2 regions of the Alteromonas sp. 14N.309.X.WAT.G.H12 genome follow, and region 2 is predicted to be linked to the other one. Evidence: predicted binding sites of a transcription regulator. Region 2 holds the regulator's gene; the other holds the start of a gene.
What was found. Region 2 encodes sigma-54, which starts transcription at its own class of promoters, with help from an activator protein. Its sites were predicted from a motif close to GTTGGCACGNNNNTNGNNT; they were not measured.

Region 1 (5,976 bases), on a different contig from region 2:
TCATCAAAGTCTTGCGACAGCATACTGATGGTATCATCACCCAAATCCAACCCTTCATCGGCATCGAACTCTTCAGTCTCTTTAATCTCTTCAGGATTAATAAGACGACGCAACATCGGTCTGATAACAAACACAATGAGCACGATGATAATCAAGCCGCCCACCACTAACTTGAGTATAGGCAATATTTCGGGTCGTTCCCAAAAAGGAATTTCTTCAACATCAGCGGTATCCAGACGGGTAAAGGGTACGCTCACCACTTCCAAAGAATCCCCTCTAGCCACATCAAAGCCAATACCACCTTGCAACAAACGGCGTATGTTGATCAATTGTTCTTGGGATTTCGGCGTTGAGGTCACGGTGCCGTCTTCTGCCACCACACGATCATGATCCACGGCAACAGAAACACTTAATCGCCGAATAACCCCCGTTTGCTTTTTGGTATGACTGATGGTGGTGTCCAGTTCATAATTTTTTTGTACTTCCCGGTTGTTTTGTCCCGGCACCACAGGGTTATTCCCCCCCGTTCCAATGGCATTTTCCGGTATGGATGCGTCGAGTGGCGGTTGATTGCTCAATGCGCCAGGAATACCACCGGCAACAGAACCCACTGTGCTAGATTCCACAGACATTTCACTGCGCACCGCGGGCAAGTCGGGATTATAGGTGCGCTGGGTTTGTTCCACCGCGGTAAAGTCCATGGAAACATCGGCTTGAGCCGTGTAATTGCCCATGCCTAAAACAGGAATGAGTATGGCATCAATTTTATCTAAATATTCTTGCTCGCGTTGACGCTCGATTTCATATTCTTTTCTGGCTCTTGCACTAATGGAATCTTGGGAGCCTGAATTTAGCAAGCGGCCGTTGCTGTCGGTTACGGTCACCTTGGAAGGTTCCATTCCCTGCACCGCAGAGGCAACAATATCCACCACTGCATCCACTTCTTCGCCACTGATAACCTTGCCCCGCTTAGCGGTAAGTACCACGGTGGCGCTGGCTTTTTTCTCCCGACGCGCAAACACGTTTTCTTTTGGCATGGCCAGAAGTACCCGGGCTTTTTGCACGCTGGATAACTCTTCAATGGTCGCCGAGATCTGTTGTTCTCTGGCGTGTTTTAAGCGTTCGGTTTCAACTCGCTGAGATACACCAAACCCCATATCCTGCATAATGATATCGGCACCAACATCATCAGAGCGAACCAACCCCTGGCGCGTTAAGCCTAAGCGAATAGATTGAAATTCATCGGCCCGTACGTAAATCGTATTGCCTTCCAAACGATATTCAGTCTGACTGGAATCAAGGTAATCGAGGGTTTCAATGAGTTCTTCGGTTTCCAGTTTCGCTAACGGGCGAAAATCGGGCTCTTGGGCCCAAAGTAGGATGAACACTGCGATAGCAACGCAAATAACCAGCACAACCACAAGGGCCATCTGACGCATAACATCAGCGCTACCCAGGGTATCCATGAATCCAGATTTGTTTTCGGCCTCATTGGCAACAACATCATCGTTGTTCCCTGAAACCGTAAGATTAGTGCTTGTTGCTTCCGCCATTTCCTATTACTCCACTAAACCGGCATATTCATGATAGTTTTATAGGCTTCCAACACTTTATTGCGAACCTGTACCGTGGCTTCAAAGGCAATCCCGGCTTTTTCTTTGGTCAGCATGACTTCAGCAAGGCTAAGGGACTTATCCCCCATTTCAAACCGCTGCTGCATGTCTTTTGATTCTAGCTGCATACTGTTTACGCCTTCTACCGCCTGTTTCAGCATGGCAGAAAAGTCACTTGCAGAGGAATTCTTAACGTCCAGAGACTGTTCTGGTGCTTCGGTAGGCTGCAGACGCGTCTGCCCGATCATGGCTTGCATTTCCTGATACAAACTATTGGCTTTGACGTCCATACCTTTCTCCTGATTTATCTTCATTGTCAGATTCTTGTCTGACTTATGTGCGTTATTCACTCTACAGCAAGGGTAGTGCCAACTTTTATAAAGCTTTAATTTCAATAAGTTAGGATGTATGCCAAATTAATGACGGCACATTGCTTTTGACAAAAAAATGCCACGACAGGAAATCGTGGCATAAGGGGAAGAACAAACAAGGAAAGAAGATAGACTTACAACCGCCCATTAGGCTGGCACATCGATACCCTCTTCCCGCATTCTGGCCAATTTATAACGCAAGGTGCGGGGGCTGATCCCCAGCTTTTCCGCCACATCCTTACGTTTACCATTGCACAATTGCAGGGTATCCAAAATAATTTGATGCTCTTGATGACGTAATTCCGAGCCTAACTTACTGTCATCTTCAGGAACCACTTCATTATTCATTTGATGGCTGGCCAGTGTGGCAGCCATATCGATCATCAGATCCGAAGAATCAATCACATCGCCATCACATAAAATAAGCGCCCGCTGGATCACATTTTCCAGCTCTCTTACGTTACCAGGCCAGTCATACTGGACAAGTTTATTGCGCGCCGCGGCCGACAGCTTGATCCCATTTTGCTGTTGTTTGCCATGGCGGCTAATAAGGTGCTGGGCCAATGGCACTATATCGCCGGGACGTTGACTTAACGGCATCCATACAATAGGAAAAACATTTAATCGGTAATACAAATCTTCACGAAAATCTCCCGCTTCCACAGCCTGGCGTAGATCCCGGTTACTGGTGGCAATCACCCGCACATCAAGGGCAATCGTTTTTCTGCCGCCAAGGCGCTCCACTTCTTTTTCCTGCAATACCCGTAATAGCTTGGCTTGCAATGCCAAATCCATTTCCGTGATTTCATCGAGCAAAATGGTGCCACCCTGGGCCTGCTCGAACTTACCGGGACAAGCCTGAACCGCACCGGTGAATGCCCCTTTCTCATAACCAAATAAGGTAGCTTCCAGCATGTTTTCCGGTATGGCGGCACAGTTAATGGCAACAAAGGCTTCTTTTGCCCTATCAGACTGATCATGAATATAGCGAGATAACACTTCTTTACCCGATCCGCTTGGACCTAAAACCATAACCGTGGCTTCGGTACCGGCAACCTTGCGAGATAATTCAAGCAATTTGAGGCTACTGGGATCTGCCACAATGGGCGTACGAGACTCCACCTTCTGTGCCGGCGCGTATCGGCTCACTAGATTAAGGAGTACTTCCGGCGCAAAGGGCTTGGATAAATAATCTGTCGCCCCCTCGCGCATGGCCTGCACCGCATCATCAATGGTTGCATAGGCCGTCATTAACAATACCGGCAGTTGAGGATAGCGGTTCTTAATGTTTTTCAACAAAGTCAGCCCATTCATTTCCCCCATCTGGATATCGCTGACCACCAAATCTACTTTAGTACCAGACAACTGGATCAGTGCATCCTCGGCACTTTCTGCCCCAACGACGCGATAGTCGGCTAATAAGAGCGTATCTTTAAGCGCTTCTCGCAGTCCTGCATCGTCTTCAACGATGAGTATGGTAGAATGAGTCATACTTGCTCTCCTGTTACATCAGGGTGTAAATGTGAATTTGTGTGACTTGTGATAGGCAGAGAAAGTGTAAAACACGCTCCTCTCCCCTCTAAATTAGTAACGCCCAACTGGCCTTTGTGGGCATGTACCACTGATTTCACCACCGCCAGGCCCAACCCAGTACCATGGGTTTTGGTCGTAAAGAAGGGTTCAAAGATTTTTTGCTGAATGGCTGCGGAGATCCCCGGCCCATCATCAATGACGGATAGCGCCATATTACTGCCCGCCTGAACCACGTTAACTTCAATCACGCTGTCTTTATCACTCACCTGTGATGCATTGTGAATGAGGTTTAAAATTGCGCCTTGTAATGCTGTCATATTGCCAGTAATGGTATAAGGAGCATCAAAACCATTAAGAAGTAGTGCCTGGGAGGCGTTTTGCAACATACTCTGCGCCGTAGGTTCGATGGCCATTCGCAGTTGTTCCATTGTGATGGTAGATACCACCTGGTCTTCCCCTGACTTTGCAAATAACAGCATGTCATTAACCTGGCTTTCTAGTTCTTTAAGCCTGTTAGATAACTTTTGTGCAAAGCTTAAGGTTGCCGTTTCACCAAGTCGCTTTTGCTGGAGGTTCGCCGCGTAGAGCATGGCAGCCGATAGGGGGGTACGAATTTGATGGGCGAGGGACGCCACCATTTTGCCTAATGCAGATAAACGCTGCATATGACTTACTCTGGCTTGCAATTCCCGGGTTTCGGTCAAATCGGTCAGCACGATAAGCTGTCCGGGTTCATTGTTAAGGGGCGTAATCGATAACTTTACCCGCCGCCCATCAATGAGAGAAACTTCATGTCCGTCATCGGCCCGAGGCTTAAAAGAACGGGCGATAATGGTACGCCACAACTCATCCTCAAGGGGTTCGCCAAGTAGCTCCCGCGCTTGCTCGTTGGCTTGACGTACAATACCTTTGCCATCAATAACGATAACGCCAGCGGGCATGACTTGTAGCAGATGGGATAAGCGACTGGCCTGCTTTTTTAACGATTCCACGTCATCTTCGCCGCTCGCAAGTGTCGGCGTGTCAGCAGAACCGTAATACGGTGTAAACGGTACAGAAGTGGAATGCCGTTCGGCATTCGCGCCGTGGCTGTCATAGTTCATATTAACCCTCGTCAAAAAGCAGACGTTACGTCTTATGAAGGTTAATGCACGACCTATGCCAAATTTATTTTAGTTAAAAAACAGGAGGTTATGTAACTTATTAAGGATTACTGAGCAGTCAATTATCTGACGATACAGACTCTTCACGTTGAATATCGTATTTACGCATTTTTTCAACTAATGTGGTTCTGCGCATACCCAGTTTATCCGCCGCACGCGCAACAACCCATTCCTGCTGTTCGAGCGCTTGAATAATGAGGTTGATCTCAAGTTGTGACAAATACTCTTTAAGGTTGACCCCTTCAGCAGGTAGCTGGGAGTCATTTTTATCGTCTCTACTTTGAATAGCAGGAGACGAAACCGCGGAGGAATTCGCCTCTTCTGATGCCGCAGATTCAGCAAACAAGGCATTAAAAGCATCCCGCTCTAATAATTCTTCAGGATAATCCGGCTCATACACCTGCACATCACCGTACTGATATTTAGGAGGAAGATCCTGAATATCCACAATTTGGTCCGGATAGAGAATGCTTAACCGTTCAACGAGATTGGATAACTCCCGTACGTTCCCGGCCCAATCGTGCTCCATCAAAGACGAGATTGCCATTTCAGTAAAACGTACCACAGCTACACCATCGCCTTGAATACGACTGATTAATTCCTGCAATAACAAGGGAATATCTTCCCGTCGGTCGCGTAAGGCTGGACTATCAATGGGGAATACATTGAGTCGGTAATATAAATCCTCACGGAACTTATCATTACGGATCATGGTTTCTAAATCGCGGTGGGTAGCGGCAATAATACGGACATTTGCCCGAATTAGAGTATGACCGCCGACCCGTTCAAAGGTACGTTCCTGCAAAACCCGTAACAACTTAACCTGCATCTGCAAAGGCATATCGCCAATTTCATCAAGGAAAAGCGTGCCGCCTTCTGCCAGTTCAAAGCGTCCTTTACGGGCACTAATGGCACCGGTAAACGCCCCTTTCTCATGTCCGAAAAGTTCACTTTCCAACAATTCACCAGGAATAGCACCGCAATTAACTGGAATAAATGGGCCGTCTTTACGGGAGGACATAAAATGCACATTTCGCGCAATGACTTCTTTGCCGGTACCGGATTCACCCAGAATAAGCACGGTGGCATCGGTGGGCGCCACCTGTTCAACCAATTGACGCACGGTTTGGATCTGCGGGCTACGTCCCACGAGACTGCGGAAAAGACGGGTTTTCAAACCAGTGGATTTTATGTTGCCAGGTCGACGACGAGAATACTCCTGACAACGATGAATAGCTTGGGTAAGTACTGGATAGGTAACGGGTAACGTGGCCGTACTCACTAAATTGCAGTTTG
Region 2 (5,976 bases):
CACCTTTTAGCCGTATATAACGCAACACCACGTCAACGGTCACATCTGGACGCAAAGTAATGGTGTCAGTATTCATAATAAAGCCGGCGGTTTCTTCACCATACGCCAGCGCTTGCTCCGCACGATGCCTGTCTTGGGCATCCATGGATTGCAAGATACCCTGTAAGACTTCATCGGGAAGACTGCTTAGTGTTTCTGCTAAGTCATCGGTGTCCATTTCCTCTAGGGCATCGACAACTTTTTCCGGCACCATCTTACTGATAATACCGTTACGTACATCTTCGGACAGTTCTTCGAGAATATCGCCGTGAAAATCACTGTCGATAAGATCCCACAATTCATCCCGGGTTTTGGTTGGGCTGGATTCTAGGATCAGTGCCACATCGCTCGGCGGCAGCTCATGCAGCATTTTTCTTACAGACACAAATCGCCCATCACCCAAGGCGTCGTTAAGTGAGCGTAATTGACTTTGTGCTGATTTACTGTCCAATGCTTCTGCCACTGAAATCCTTTGAGAAACAATATGGAAGGGATACCTATAGGATACCCCAACAAGCAAATTCTGTCATGAATATTGATGCTGAAAATACTAGCAAAAGTGGGGGAATAGGCAGGTTAAACCTGAGGGTGTTGAAGTCTTATGATCAAGTGCGACAAATTGTTATGGTTGTCATTTATTCGTCATCATTTTGCGGTTCAATTTTTAGCCGTTCTGCTAGCAAGCGATTAAATGTCTGCATAAATTGTTGATCAACAGAATAACGACTAAACATAAAATGTACCTCTTGGCGCTGAATGTTTTCTTCACTCACCGTTATTTGAATGCCTTGCTTTTTGGCGCTGTAAGCCAAGACCTCTTTGTCATCTAAAATCAAATCCACACGACCTAAAGCGAGGGCGTTTATCCGACGTGCCACACTTTCAATATGCACCAGTTGATGGTGAAAAGGATTGGCGATATGGGATGAAAAGTACTCACCAAACCAGCCACCTGTATTGAGCGCCAGTGTTTTACCCTGTCGTAAGCGTGTGAGCAGATCTTGCTGTGCCGGTGGCGCAGAACCGCTGTTAAGGTATCCGTAACCAATGCTTTCTGTGCGATAGGGAATGGAAAAATAGTTATTTTGTGCCCGTTCCGGTGTATAAGCAGCGCCTAACACCACATCGATTTTGCCTTGGTTAACGTCATGAGCTAGGCGTTTTTCCGGTAAAACTTGGGGTATTAGGGCGTAGTTCATCTTCGAAAGAATGGATTTTAGCAACAAATAATCTTTACCCGCTGCCTGATTTTGATTTTGCAGAACAAAGTAGGGGGGCCATTCTGCACCGCCTAAATACAGGGAGTCCTGCCCATAAACCGATGACAGAGGAAGGAAAAAGAGTAACGGCACCACTAACACCATCGATAAACGATGAACAAAATACATGTTCAGATCCTTGAACTTACGCTGAGCAGTTTAGTGGTTCACTACTTAAGCAAAAGTGAGAGTAGGTTTATTTAGCAATAGAAGTGGCCGGGAAGCAATGGATCAGAGGTTTTCATGGGTTGTATGGGGAAGTATTACCGGTGAGTGACCATAATGCGGTTATTCATCTTCGTTGAATTTTTGGACAATCAAGCTTTCTACCGCATCAAGTGCCGCCTGTGCATCTGGGCCTTCTGATATAATGGTTACCTGCTCACCCTGATGACTTTCCATCATCATTAGCCCTAACACACTGTTTGCATTGGCCGTTTTATCCCCTTTTTGCAAGGTAACTTCGGCATCAAATTGATTCGCCAGTTGTACCAGTTGAGTGGCTGCCCGGGCATGTAAGCCCAGTTTGTTAACAATGGTGACAGATTTTTCTAGGCGCATCATTCTTTTTGCTCTCGATGACGTATTTGCACATCAGAATGGCTCTCCCGCAAGTTCTTAGCTAAGCATTCAGCAACGTAAACACTGCGGTGCTGGCCACCGGTGCAGCCTATGGCAACGGTCACATAGCTTCGATTGTTGCGTTCTAGATGGGGTAACCATGTGGTGATGAGGTTTTGAATTTGATAAATAAATTTGGTAACGATGGGCTGTGAACTTAAAAATACTTGCACAGGCGTGTCTAAGCCAGTGAGATGTTTTAAGTCGGGCTCCCAATGGGGATTAGGTAAGAAACGGGCATCAAACACGTAATCGGCGTCTTTAGGAATGCCATGTTTAAAGCCAAAGGATTCGATAACCAGTACTAAACGCGCGCTTTTTTTACCTAAAATGCGCTCGCGTATGAGTTCGGCAAGCTGGTGGATGCTTAAGGAATCGGTATCAATATTAAGATCTGCCCGTTCCGCAATGGGGGCAAGCAGTTCTTTTTCTGTGAGAATGGCATCGGATAAAGACTTGTTTAATTTGGCCAGTGGATGCAAACGCCGGGTTTCACTGAAGCGCTTCATCAGCATGTCTTCACTGGCATCGATATACACAATGGTAACCGTCCAAGATTCGGGCAAATAATCCAGTATTTCCACTAATTCAGCGGGATCTTTGGGCAGGTTACGAACATCGATGCTCACGGCCACTTGTTCGTATTCGTCGGCGACAGTATGGGTTAAAGCGGGAAGCAGGTTAACGGGGATATTATCAACGCAGTAATATCCCAAATCCTCTAAGGCCCGTAATGCTACAGATTTTCCCGAGCCTGAACGGCCACTTATGATGATCAGATTCACCGTGTCTCTCCTAAATCCGCAGGCAACAAATGTCCTTTTCTATAACTTACTGTAATGCGCGAATAATATCATCATTGGTTTGCGCTTTTCTGATGCTTTTTATGGTTTCTTTGTCGCTGAGTTTTCCCGCCACTGTGGCTAGGGTTTGCAAGTGACCTTCTGTTTGATCATGAGGCACTAACAGGGTGAAAAAAATATCCACAGGTTTATTGTCAATGGCATCAAAGTCTATCGCAGGTGTACTAGTGACAACAATAGCGATAACGTGATCCAACCCTTCTAGTCGACCATGGGGAAGTGCGATGCCGTTGCCAATGCCAGTACTGCCCATTCTTTCTCGGGAAAGCAGACTGCTCAGCACTGTGGCTTCGTCAATGTCAGGGTTATTTTGGGCAGCGATTCCGCTGATAATTTCCAAAATACGCTTTTTACTATTGCACTGGACCGCACATTTAGTGCGGTCCAGGCTTACGATGGCTTGAATATCCATAAGTGACGTTAATGCTTTTTAAGCTTCTCTTTGTGCTTTAATACCTGCCTATCCAGTTTATCAACCATATTGTCTATTGCGGCATACATATCCTGGTTTTCTGAAGAGGCAAACACTTCCGCGCCGCTAAGGTATACTGTAGCTTCTGCTTTTTGATTGAGTTTTTCAACATTTAATATGACGTGCACATTTGATATGTGATCAAAGTGGCGCTCTAATTTGCTGAATTTAGTATCGACATAATTACGCAAAGAGTCAGTGATCTCAACATGACGACCGGTAAGGTTGATTTGCATATTTCGTCTTCCTTATTTTAAGCAGCCCTAAATCAGGCTTTTGCGTTGGTTAGACGGTGGAATCGACAAAGATTCCCGGTATTTTGCTATTGTTCGCCGAGCTACCATAATACCTTGCTCGGCCAACAACGAAGCAATCTTACTATCGCTAAGCGGTTTACTGGGTTTTTCAGCCGCCACTAGCTTTTTAATTAATGCGCGTATTGCCGTTGATGAACATTCGCCACCTGATTCCGTTGCGACGTGGCTGGAGAAAAAGTATTTCAATTCGAAAATGCCCCGTGGGGTATGCATGTATTTTTGCGTGGTTACGCGGGAAATTGTTGATTCATGCATATCCACCATTTCTGCGACATCATTGAGCACCATTGGTTTCATCATTTCCGGTCCGTGCTCAAAAAATCCCATTTGTTGCTGTACGATACAGTTCGCCACCTTCAATAGGGTTTCGTTGCGACTTTCCAGACTCTTTATAAACCATTTCGCTTCTTGCATATGAGAGCGAATAAACTGAGAGTCGCTGCTGTTTTTCGCTTTACGGCTCATGGCCGCATACTGCTGATTAACACTTAATTTAGGTAGACTATCTGGATTAAGTTCCACCACCCATCGTCCGTTTTTCTTCGCCACAGACACATCAGGAATGACATATTCTGGTTCTTTGGTGATAAGGGCGCTACCGGGCCGTGGATTCAATGTTTGTAGTAAACGCATGGCTTCACGAAGTTGATCTTCTTTGAGCCGAGTTTTACGCATTAGTGTTCGATAATCTTTGCTACCGAGTAAATCACAATGGTTCTCCAGCAGCATTTTGGCTTCTTCCAGCCAAGGCGTCTCAGGGGCAAACTGTTTGAGTTGCACAAGCAGGCATTCCTGAGGTGAACGGGAGCCAGAGCCTATGGGATCAAACAATTGGATACGTTTTAGCACGCATTCCACTTCGTCTTCTTCCACCGGTTCTTCGGTTTCGTCACTATTAACGCTTTGCAGAATATCCTCAACGCTAACGGTGAGGTAACCACTTTCATCGATGGAGTCGATAATCGCCAAGGCGATGGCTCGGTCTATTTCTGAAAAGGGCGTCAAGCGCATTTGCCAAAGCAAATGATCCTGAATGTTCTCGGTGGTTTCTCCCTGAAAGATCTGTTCATCATCGCCACCAGAGGAGCCGGATATGCTGGTTGCCGGTGCGGAGGAAGCTGAGATATATTCATCCCAAGTACTGTCTAAGGGTAATTCTTCGGGAAGGTCGTTTTTTTCTAACGCTTCTCCAGTGTCCATACTTTCAGTGGCAGATGCCGATTCCTGAACCGTATCGTCGTTCTCTAAATTATTTTTTTCGCCAACATCGTTGTCGGTACTTTCATCCACTTCTAACAACGGGTTGGAATCCAAGGCTTCTTGAATTTCCTGTTGTAAATCAAGTGTCGACAACTGCAATAATTTGATCGCCTGCTGTAACTGCGGCGTCATTGTAAGTTGTTGGCTAAATTTTAACTGTAACGATGGTTTCATCTACGTCTTATATAACTCTATCAAGGGATACCCAGTATGGGTCACGATTAACCGAATCCGATATCCTAACTATAGCCTGAATTGCTCTCCCAGGTATACATCACGAACCTTTTGATTACTTAATACTTGTTCCGCGGTACCCTGCGCAATGAGCTCGCCATGACTGACGATATAGGCTTCTTCACAAACATCAAGGGTTTCTCGAACATTGTGATCCGTAATAAGGATTCCTATACCTCTGTCACGTAAATGCTGAATAATCTTCTTTATATCATTCACTGAAATTGGATCAACACCAGCGAAGGGCTCATCCAACAAAATAAATTGTGGGTTAGCAGCGAGTGCTCGTGCAATCTCCACCCGACGGCGCTCTCCGCCGGATAAACTCATACCCGTACTATTACGTATATGGTTGATATTAAATTCATCAAGTAGTGAATCCGCTTCGGCTTCACGTTGTTCTTTTTTCAAATCTTTGCGGGTTTGCAGAATCGCCATGATATTCTCATGAACGGTGAGTTTACGGAATATGGATGCTTCTTGTGGTAAGTATCCAATGCCTCTGCGTGCCCTTTCATGCATGGGTTGGTGCGTCAACTCCTGGTCATCGATTTTGATTTTTCCTTTGTCTAAAGGAACCAGCCCCACAATCATATAGAAGGTGGTGGTTTTCCCCGCGCCATTGGGCCCTAACAAGCCCACAATTTGGCCCGTTGATACTGACAAGCTGACATCCCGTACAACCTGGCGGGATTTGTACGATTTAGCTAAATGGGATGCAGACAACGTAGCCATTATTGATTATCTTCCTTGTTATCTTCGTCATTATCATCGTGCTGTCTTTTGCTCTCAATGGTATCGGGTCTAAACACGGTAGTCACGCGTCCTGAAGCGCTTTCGGCCCCCCCGGTGGCAAGTAATTGTTCTTTGCCCATATCATAAGTGATGCTGTCTCCTTGCACCACGCTAGT

Region 1: the regulator sigma-54 is predicted to act here: its motif matches at 1,968-1,986, upstream of fliE (flagellar hook-basal body complex protein FliE).

The regions. Positions count from the first base shown of each region.
Region 1 covers NZ_JBAHZB010000053.1:9,081-15,056, reverse strand. Annotated here, with positions in the region: gene fliF (flagellar basal-body MS-ring/collar protein FliF) at 1-1,553, opposite strand, end outside; gene fliE (flagellar hook-basal body complex protein FliE) at 1,568-1,903, opposite strand; gene V5298_RS13430 (sigma-54 dependent transcriptional regulator) at 2,132-3,475, opposite strand; gene V5298_RS13425 (sensor histidine kinase) at 3,472-4,620, opposite strand; gene V5298_RS13420 (sigma-54-dependent Fis family transcriptional regulator) at 4,739-5,976, opposite strand, start outside.
Region 2 covers NZ_JBAHZB010000010.1:97-6,072, reverse strand. Annotated here, with positions in the region: gene mgtE (magnesium transporter) at 1-502, opposite strand, end outside; gene V5298_RS05560 (substrate-binding periplasmic protein) at 675-1,427, opposite strand; gene V5298_RS05555 (HPr family phosphocarrier protein) at 1,587-1,862, opposite strand; gene rapZ (RNase adapter RapZ) at 1,859-2,704, opposite strand; gene ptsN (PTS IIA-like nitrogen regulatory protein PtsN) at 2,751-3,194, opposite strand; gene hpf (ribosome hibernation promoting factor) at 3,203-3,490, opposite strand; gene V5298_RS05535 (RNA polymerase factor sigma-54) at 3,518-5,005, opposite strand; gene lptB (LPS export ABC transporter ATP-binding protein) at 5,075-5,800, opposite strand; partial or broken gene V5298_RS05525 (LptA/OstA family protein) at 5,800-5,976, opposite strand, start outside.